One region of the Streptomyces sp. LN549 genome, then DNA from elsewhere that is predicted to be linked to it. Evidence: riboswitches for the same ligand, from Rfam matches in the RefSeq annotation. Region 1 holds a riboswitch; each other region holds the start of a gene.
What was found. A riboswitch is a leader RNA that binds a small molecule or an ion and turns the genes downstream of it on or off. The one in region 1 is predicted to bind S-adenosylmethionine.
Positions count from the first base shown of each region.

Region 2: another riboswitch for S-adenosylmethionine. It lies ahead of SH922_RS01305 (putative leader peptide); the one in region 1 lies ahead of SH922_RS10410 (aminotransferase class V-fold PLP-dependent enzyme).
Region 3: another riboswitch for S-adenosylmethionine. It lies ahead of SH922_RS38635 (putative leader peptide); the one in region 1 lies ahead of SH922_RS10410 (aminotransferase class V-fold PLP-dependent enzyme).
Region 4: another riboswitch for S-adenosylmethionine. It lies ahead of thrC (threonine synthase); the one in region 1 lies ahead of SH922_RS10410 (aminotransferase class V-fold PLP-dependent enzyme).

Region 1 is NZ_JAZHRI010000002.1:2,356,839-2,359,030, reverse strand. Features, by position in the region: gene trpD (anthranilate phosphoribosyltransferase) at 1-754, shown strand, start outside; SAM riboswitch class IV at 845-962, shown strand; gene SH922_RS10410 (aminotransferase class V-fold PLP-dependent enzyme) at 1,137-2,192, shown strand, end outside.
Region 2 is NZ_JAZHRI010000002.1:271,015-273,206, forward strand. Features, by position in the region: gene SH922_RS01300 (N-acetylmuramoyl-L-alanine amidase) at 1-245, shown strand, start outside; SAM riboswitch class IV at 305-418, opposite strand; SAM riboswitch class IV at 543-687, shown strand; gene SH922_RS01305 (putative leader peptide) at 740-790, shown strand; gene SH922_RS01310 (cell envelope biogenesis protein OmpA) at 974-1,759, shown strand; gene SH922_RS01315 (helix-turn-helix domain-containing protein) at 1,770-2,192, opposite strand, start outside.
Region 3 is NZ_JAZHRI010000002.1:8,731,823-8,734,014, reverse strand. Features, by position in the region: gene SH922_RS38640 (LLM class flavin-dependent oxidoreductase) at 1-919, opposite strand, end outside; gene SH922_RS38635 (putative leader peptide) at 993-1,109, opposite strand; SAM riboswitch class IV at 1,149-1,261, opposite strand; gene SH922_RS38630 (sugar ABC transporter permease) at 1,554-2,192, opposite strand, start outside.
Region 4 is NZ_JAZHRI010000002.1:4,860,436-4,862,627, reverse strand. Features, by position in the region: gene thrC (threonine synthase) at 1-1,057, opposite strand, end outside; SAM riboswitch class I at 1,075-1,201, opposite strand; gene SH922_RS21995 (glucosyl-3-phosphoglycerate synthase) at 1,355-2,192, shown strand, end outside.

The DNA.
Region 1 (2,192 bases):
CATCTCCACCATGTCGGCGATCGTCGTGGCGGGGACCGGCGCCAAGGTCGTCAAGCACGGCAACCGCGCCTCGTCGTCGGCCAGCGGTTCCTCCGACGTCCTGGGGAAGCTCGGCGTCAATCTGGAGCTGCCCCCGCAGCGGGTCGTGGAGGTGGCGGAGGAAGCGGGCATCACCTTCTGCTTCGCCGTCAAGTTCCACCCCGCCCTGAGGTACGCGGCGAAGGCCCGCTCGGAGCTCGGCGCGCCGACCACCTTCAACATCCTCGGCCCGCTCACCAACCCGGCCAAGGTGCGCTCTCAGGCCATCGGCGTCGCCGACCTGCGTATGGCGCCCATCGTCGCGGGCGTCCTCGCCGAGCGCGGCAACTCCGCCCTGGTCTTCCGCGGCGACGACGGCCTGGACGAGCTGACCACCACCGCGACCTCCCGCGTCTGGATCGCCAGGAACGGTGTCGTGCGCGAAGAGGGCTTCGACCCGCGCGACGTCGGCATCGACCTGGTGCCGGTGGAGGCGCTGCGGGGTGCCGACGCCTCGTACAACGCCGACGTGGCCCGCCGGCTGCTCGCCGGGGAGACAGGCCCCGTCCGGGACGCCGTCCTGCTCAACTCGGCGGCGGCGCTCGTCGCGCTGGACCCGGGGGAGGGCACGCTCACCGAGCAGCTCACCGCGGGGATGGCGAAGGCCGCCGAGTCCATCGACTCGGGTGCGGCAGGCCGGGCGCTGGAGAGATGGGTCGTGGCCAGCAACGCCTGACAGGACGGCGTACGGAATGTGAGGCAGGGCGCAGTCCAGATCATGGACTGCGCCTTGCGCGTTTCCGCGCGTATGGCAAGATGCTGCGCAGGTCATGAGTGACAGCGACTACGGCCCCGGCCCGCTGTCCGGCAACCCTCCGTCCGTGGCGGGGTGCCCCGGGTGAAGACCAGGCCGCAGGCAGCGAGGTCTGCGGCAAGCGCGGACCCCTCGACATCGTCAGATGTCCACCCGTGGGGTCCTGGTCCTCAGGGAGCCTCTTGTGAGCAAGCGAATGCGATAGGGCTTTCCGGCCCTCCTCCGCACACCCTTCTTTCTTCCCTCCGTGCTGCCGCGTATCCGCAGGCACGCGGAATTCGCCTGCCTGTTACGGGAGTTCGTCATGTCTGTCTTCACCGCCGCCACCGACCAGTCGATTTGTGCGCCGCTGCCGGTTCTGGGCAAGGATGTGACGGTTCCGCTGGTCACCGGCGGGGAGGTCACCTACGCCGCACTGGACTACGCCGCCAGTGCCCCGGCCCTGCAGCGGGTGTGGGACGACGTGGCCGCGTACGCGCCGTACTACGGCAGCGTCCACCGTGGTGCCGGCTACCTCTCGCAGCTCTCCACGGACCTCTTCGAGAGCAGCCGCGAGACGGTCGCGGAGTTCCTCGGCTGCCGCGCCGACGACCAGGTGATCTTCACCCGGTCCACCACCGACTCGCTCAACCTGCTCGCCGCTGTCCTGCCCGCCGACTGCCAGGTGTTCGTCTTCGAGACCGAGCACCACGCCTCGCTGCTGCCCTGGCGCGATGCCCGCGTGACGTACCTGAACGCCCCGCGCACCCCGGGCGAGGCCGTCGCGACGCTGGAGCGGGCCCTCGCCGACCGCGACCCCTACGGCCCCGCGCTGGTCTGCGTCACCGGCGCCTCCAACGTCACCGGCGAGCTGTGGCCGGTCAAGGAGCTCGCCGCCGCCGCGCACGCCCACGGTGCCCGGATCGTGCTGGACGCCGCCCAGCTCGCCCCGCACCACCCCGTCGACATCGCCGAGCTGGACGTCGACTGGGTCGCCTTCTCCGGGCACAAGCTGTACGCACCGTTCGGCTCCGGGGTCCTCGCCGGCCGCTCCGACTGGCTGCGCGACGCCGAGCCCTACCTGGCCGGCGGCGGCGCCTCCCGCCAGGTCGCCCGGCGCGCCGACGGCGGTGTGGACGTCGAATGGCACACCACCGCCGCCCGCCACGAGGCCGGCTCGCCCAACGTCATCGGCGTCTACTCCATCGCCTCCGCCTGCAAGGCGCTCACCGAGGCCGGCTTCGACAGCCTGGTCGCCCGGGAGCAGCAGCTCGTCACCGCGGTCCGCGCCGGACTCGCCGAGGTCCCCGAGGTCAAGGTGCTCTCGCTGTTCGGCGACGACGCCCCGCGGGTCGGCGTCATCTCCTTCGTGGTGGAGGGC
Region 2 (2,192 bases), 2.1 Mb from region 1:
ACAACACCCGTAGCATCGGCATCGAGCACGAGGGCTATGTGGACCAGCCCTCCTACTTCACCAACGCCATGTACGAGAAGTCGGCGCTGCTGACCGCCTCGGTGTGCGACCGCTACGGCATCCCCAAGGACCGCGCGCACATCCTCGGCCACGTACAGGTCCCGGGTACGGACCACACGGACCCGGGACCCCACTGGGACTGGGTCCGCTACATCCGTATGGTCAACCTCCTGGGCGCGGGCTGAGCCGCGCACGGGCCGGCGGGATCTCCGGGTCCCGGGCGTCCCGCGTCCGGGCCGGCGGGCTCACCCGTTCGCCGGTCGGGGCGTCGTCCGGTCCGGTCGTCACCTGGGGCGCCCCGCTGCGTGCGAGGGTCGCCGGCCGGCAAGCCAGGGCAGATCCGCCGGCACTCGTGACCGTTCCGGTCTGCGCCGGAGGTGCGGGCCGCAGCGAAATGGCTGCCAACGCCGGTGACCACCAGGCGAGACGGCTCGTCCCGCCTTCTTGACGGCGCCACCGGACGCACCGAAACTGACGTGGACGGTCACGATTGTCAGCGCTGCCCGTGCGGGATCTCCCGCCTGTGCGGTCATCGGCCCCGGCCCGCTGACAGGCAACCCTTCCACCGCGATGGGGTGCCCCGGGTGACGACCGGGTCCTGTTGGAGCAACAGGACAAGCGCGGTCTCGCGTCTCGCGAGCCCCAATGGCAGGACCGGTGGGAATTGCCCAGGAACGGCTTGACGAGGCGCCTGCACATCGATCTCCTGCGCGTCTCCAGCGCTTACTAGTCCGCATCGGACCCGTCCCCGTCCGATCGGCCGGACTCCTCGTCCCGGTGCGCTCGCACCGGGCCGGACGGGTCCCCTCGGTCCGGACCGGTACGCAAGCGCAGTCGCTCCGTATCCGGCCGCCGGTGCCACCATGGCGGCGGTGGCTTCGTCGTTCCCCCAGGGATCCCCATAGGGAGAGTCATGCCCGAGACAGCATCGCGCGGTTCCAGTACAGACAACTCGCCGCAGTGCGGCCCCGTTTCCTCCGCCTCCGCTTCACGCGCCGCAGGCCTCCGCTCTCCTTCGGGTGTTCCGTCCCCCCGCTTCGACAGCCGGATCGGCGTCGGTCTCGCCGGCGGCTTCTATCCGGCGCCGCACCGCTACGAGCTGTTCCTGTCGGCGAGTTGTCCGCGCTCGCAGCGCATCTCCATCACTCTCGGCCTCCTCGGTCTGCAGGACTCGGTCGCCACCACGCTCCTGACCCACCCGTCCGGGACACCCGAGGCCTTCGCCTCGCTGCGCAGTGCGTACGAGGCAACGGTGCACCACTACGACGGACCGCTGACGGCTCCCGCCCTGTGCGACCGCTGGAGTGGCCGCATCGTCAGCAACCACACGCCCGACATTCTCCGCGACCTGGCGGGTCTGCTGTCCGGGCACAACGAGGCCTGCCCCTCCGCACTGCACCCGCCGGAGCTCGCCGCGGACATCGAAGCCCTGCGTGAGCTGCTCGACCGGAAGGTCACTCCGTCCGCAACGCCCTCGGAGCGCTCGGCGGCGCTCGACCTGATGGAGCGCCGGCTCTCCTTGCATCCCTATGCGCTGGGTACGGAGCTGACGGCCGCCGATGTGGACCTGTGGGTGGCGCTCGTCCAGCCCGGCGCCAACTTCCTGCGCCCGTACCCCCTGCTCCAGGACTTCGTCCGCCGCCTCGGCGACCACCCCGCCTTCCCGTCCGCGAACGACGTGGCGTCCGACGCGGCGTGAGCCCCGGCGCTCAGCCGTCGTCGCGCGCGGTTGTCCGACCGGCTCCACCGGCAGGCTCCCCCGCCGAGGGATAGCGGACGAAGAGGATGCCCTGCACATCCCCGTCGGGCGCGCTGTAGACGTGGGGCACGTCGGCCCGCCAGTGCGCGCAGGCGCCGGGGCCGGCCGTGCTGATGCCGTCCGGCGGGCCGACAACGGCGGTGCCGGTCAGGACCATCAGGCTCTCCTGCGTACCCGGGACGTGCCCTTGCGACTCCTGTACGGCACCCGCCGTGATGCTGATGCGGAACACGTCGGTGACCGCGGACCCGTCCTCGTACCGCTCCAGAAGAACGGCGGTGACGGCACTTCCCGAGACCCCGGGAAGTGCCGGGCCGGAGCCGCCTCTCGGGCGCAGGTCGCTCAGTACGGCGCTGAGCGGCAGGCCGAGTGC
Region 3 (2,192 bases), 6.4 Mb from region 1:
CGTCGAGGAAGACCACGAGGTCCCCGAAGAGGTGGAGGGGTTCCTCCGCCCTGCCCGCCGCAGCCTGTTCGGTGCGGATCTCGTCGACGATCTCTCCGGCCTGGCCGGTGTCGTGCGGGGTGATGTACCCGATGTCCGTTGAACGGGCCACCAGTTGGAAGGGCACGCGTCGGTGGGCCAGGGCGCTGACGACCGGCTGCCCCTGCGGGGGCCGGGGTGTGATGGAGGGGCCCTTGACGCTGAAGTTCCGGCCTTCGAAGTCGATGTAGTGCAGCTTGTCGCGGTCGATGAAACGGCCTGTGGCCTCGTCCCGGATCTCCGCCCCGTCCTCCCAGCTGTCCCACAGGCGGCGTACCGCCTCGACGTAGTCGCCGGCTTCCTCGAACAGCTCGGCGGTCAGCGCGCGGACGGACGGAGTGTCCAGGTCCTCGATACGGAAGTGCGGGAACGTACGACGGCCGAAGTGGGCGGCTTCGTAGCTCCGGGCCGACACCTGGATGCGCAGACCGGCCCGGCCGGTGCTCACGTAGTCGAGGGTGGCGATCGCCTTGGAGATGTGGAACGGCTCCGTGTGCGTGGCGACCACGGTGGGGACGAGCCCGATGTGCCGGGTCAAGGGAGCCACGCGGGCGGCGATGAGCACCGCGTCGAGGCGCCCGCGCTCCTGGTCGGTGCGGCCGTCGGGCTCGGTGAACTGCGAGGACTGGAGCCCGAGCGCGTCCTCGATCGTCACGAAGTCGATCAGGCCGCGTTCGGCCTCGGTGACGATGTCGGTCCAGTACGCGGCAGTGAGCAGTTCCCCGGGCCGGGCCTCCGGCTCGCGCCAGGCGGCAGGGTGCCAGCCCGCGCCGTTGAGGGCGACGGCGAGGTGGAGGAGCGAAGCGGGCAGGGCAGGGTGCGGCAAAGACGATGCGGACACGAAAGGGTGCCTTCCTGATCGACCGTGGGTGATCGCCGGGCCTCGTCTGGAGGTTCGGCGTCGCGGGTACGGGTCAGGAACAACAGAGCGCGCCGGCCACGCGCTGGAGGTCGATGTGGGGCCGGGAGTAGAGGTGGACGCGGCGCCGGGGGGCGAGCACCCTGACGAGCGGGCAGGACACCGGTGACATGACCCTCGCCTCCGCTCTTCCGGCTCGGCGGGCCCGAAGGCCTCGCGCTTGCGGAACCCGGACGGGCCCCGCCTGGTCGTCACCTGGAGCACCCCGCCGCGCGGGAGGGTTGCCGGTCAGCAAGCCAGGGCTTGACGCTGACACTCATGACCTGCCCGGAACGCTACGCGCGCCGACAGCACCGCGCAATGCCCCATAGATCATGGTCCTGCTCACATCGGTCACGCTTGTACTGCCACGCCCCACAACAACGCGGCCGCGCCATCTGTTCCCTCCGGCAGGCGTCCTGGGGCCGGCTGGCGCTCACGGAGTGCCACGTACAGACCGGGCAACCGACCAACCACTTCTAGAACCAGGCGAGTTGACGCACGACTACGCCAAGGGCCGACCGGAGAGGATGCCGCGCGTCCGTGGAGCTGCCGACAGGGCCCGGCCGCGTACGGGTCACGCGCGCCCTGCGGCCTTCTGGCTCCTGCGGGACAGCGAGTCGACGACCACGGCCGCCAGCAGGACCGATCCCGTGATCATGAACTGGACCGCGTTGCTCACACCCATGATGTTCATCCCGGACTGGATGGATCCGATCACCAGGGCGCCGAGCAGGGCCGACCAGACCGAACCGCGCCCGCCGAACAGGCTCGTGCCGCCGATGACGGCCGCGGCGATGACGTTCATCAGGAGGTTGCCACCGCCCGAGGTCTGGCTCGCGGACTGGATCTGCCCGGCGAGGAAGAGGCCCCCGACGGCCGCCATGGTGCCGGAGATCGAGAAGACGGACATCCGGACGAACGGCACGCTGATGCCTGCCCGTCGGGCACCCTCCGAGTTGCCGCCGACCGCGAAGACCTTGCGTCCGTAGGTGGTGCGGCGCAGCACGAAGTCCAGTACCACCAGGACGATCAGGAAGATCAGGAGGGCCAGCGGGAGGCCCTGGTACCGGTTGAGGATGTACGCGGTGACGAAGGCGATGGCGGCGATGACGATCGCACGCAGCACGATCTCCGCGACCGGACGGGAGGGCACTTTGGCCTTCCTGCGGCGCGCGGCGTCCAGCAGGGAGGCCGCCAGGAAGAGTCCGACGCC
Region 4 (2,192 bases), 2.5 Mb from region 1:
TCGCGTCGACGACCTGCTCGTCGTTGACGTCCTCGACCGCGCCACCGGTGCGGCGGGCGATGTCCAGGACGTACGGGCCGTCGGCCGGGTTGCCGATCGCCAGGGACTTGGCGATCGTGTTCGGCTTCTGCGGCCGCACCACGTCGTGACCGCCCTTGAATGCGGCGGAGACCGGGGAGCAGCCCTCGGCCTGGGCGCCGAAGATCTTGTACGGCTTGTCCTCGACCAGGCCGAGCTTGATCAGCTCCTGGAGGCCCTTGTCGATCTTCGTGAGCTGCGAGCCGGACGCGATCGGGATGACGATCTGGTCGGGCAGCTGCCAGCCGAGCTGCTCGCAGATCTCGTACGCGAGGGTCTTGGAGCCTTCGCCGTAGTACGGGCGCAGGTTGACGTTGACGAAGCCCCAGCCCTCGCCGAGCGGGTCGCCGATGAGCTCGGAGCAGAAGCGGTTGACGTCGTCGTAGTTGCCCTCGATGCCGACCAGCTCACCGCCGTACACCGCGGCCATGACGACCTTGCCCTGCTCCAGGTCGTGCGGGATGAACACGCACGAACGCAGGCCCGCACGGGCGGCGGCGGCGCCCACGGCGCCGGCGAGGTTGCCGGTGGAGGAGCAGGAGAGGGTGGTGAATCCGAAGGCGCGGGCGGCCTCGACGGCGATCGCGACGACGCGGTCCTTGAAGGAGTGCGTCGGGTTGCCGGAGTCGTCCTTGACGTACAGACCGCCGGTGACGCCCAGCTCGCGGGCGAGGTTGTCGGCCTTGACCAGCTTGGTGAAGCCGGGGTTGATGTTGGGCTTGTCCGCGACATCGGAGGGGACCGGCAGCAGCGGCGCGTAACGCCAGATGTTGTTCGGGCCGGCCTCGATGCGCTTCTTCAGCTCGTCCGGGGAGCCGCTCGGCAGGTCGTACGCCACTTCGAGCGGCCCGAAACAGGACGCGCAGGCGAAAATGGGACCGAGTGCGAATCGTTCTCCGCATTCGCGGCAGGAAAGCGCTGCGGCGGGACCCAGGTCCACGGAAGATTCAGTGTTTGCTGCAACAGTCTCAACAGCCATGATGGCGAGGCCCTTTCTCCTCATCTTCCTCGCGACGCGTTTCGTCACGAGACGGAATTGGCACCTTCCCCACCTGACCTCGCGGTCGGCGGGAGGGTTGCCGGGACTTCAACGGGCCGTTCCCTCTGTCCCTCTGGATGAGCGCTGTGGCACTGGACCATGGATCCAGGCGTTTATCGGCGGACGGACCCCGGCATGCGACGGCCATCTGCGTTGTTCAAGACTGTAACCGAAGCACCGGACTGTTGAGATAGCCGTCCGAACCGCGAGATGGATCACATACAGGGAGTATCGACCGTGCTGGAAGAGGTCGAACGCTGGCTGACCAGGCGTTCCTGGTCAGCCGCCGACCGTCCGCTGGACCGTCTGCTCGATGCCAGGAACGGCGCGAACGGCGCGAGCGTGAGTGTGGTGCTGCCCGCGCTCGACGAGGCGGAGACCGTCGGGGACATCGTCACGACGATCCGGCGCGAGCTGATGGAGAAGGTCCAGCTGGTCGACGAGCTCGTGGTGATCGATTCCGGTTCGACGGACGCCACCACCGAGGTCGCCCGCCGGGCGGGCGCCCGCGTCGTCCACCGGGACGCGATCCTGCCCCGCATCCCGGCCGTCCCCGGCAAGGGCGAGGTGCTGTGGCGGTCACTCCTGGTGACCGGCGGCGACATCGTCTGCTTCATCGACGCGGACCTGAAGGACTTCTCCGCGGACTTCGTCTCCGGCATCGTCGGCCCGCTGCTGACCGACCCCTCGGTGCAGTTCGTCAAGGCGATGTACGACCGCCCGTTCGGCGACACCACGGGCCAGGGCGGCCGGGTCACCGAAATGGTGGCACGCCCGCTGCTCAATCTGCACTGGCCGCAGCTGGCCGGCTTCGTCCAGCCCCTGGGCGGCGAGTACGCGGTGCGCCGCTCGCTGCTGGAGCGGCTGCCGTTCCCGGTCGGTTACGGAGTGGAACTGGGCCTGCTCGTCGACGCCCTGCACACGGTCGGCCTGGACGCCCTCGCCCAGGTCGACGTAGGCGTCAGGAAGCACCGTCACCAGGACGGCCAGGCGCTCGGCCGGATGGCGGCCGCCATCTACCGCACCGCCCAACTCCGCCTCTCCCGGGGGCATCTGGTCCGCCCGTCGCTGACCC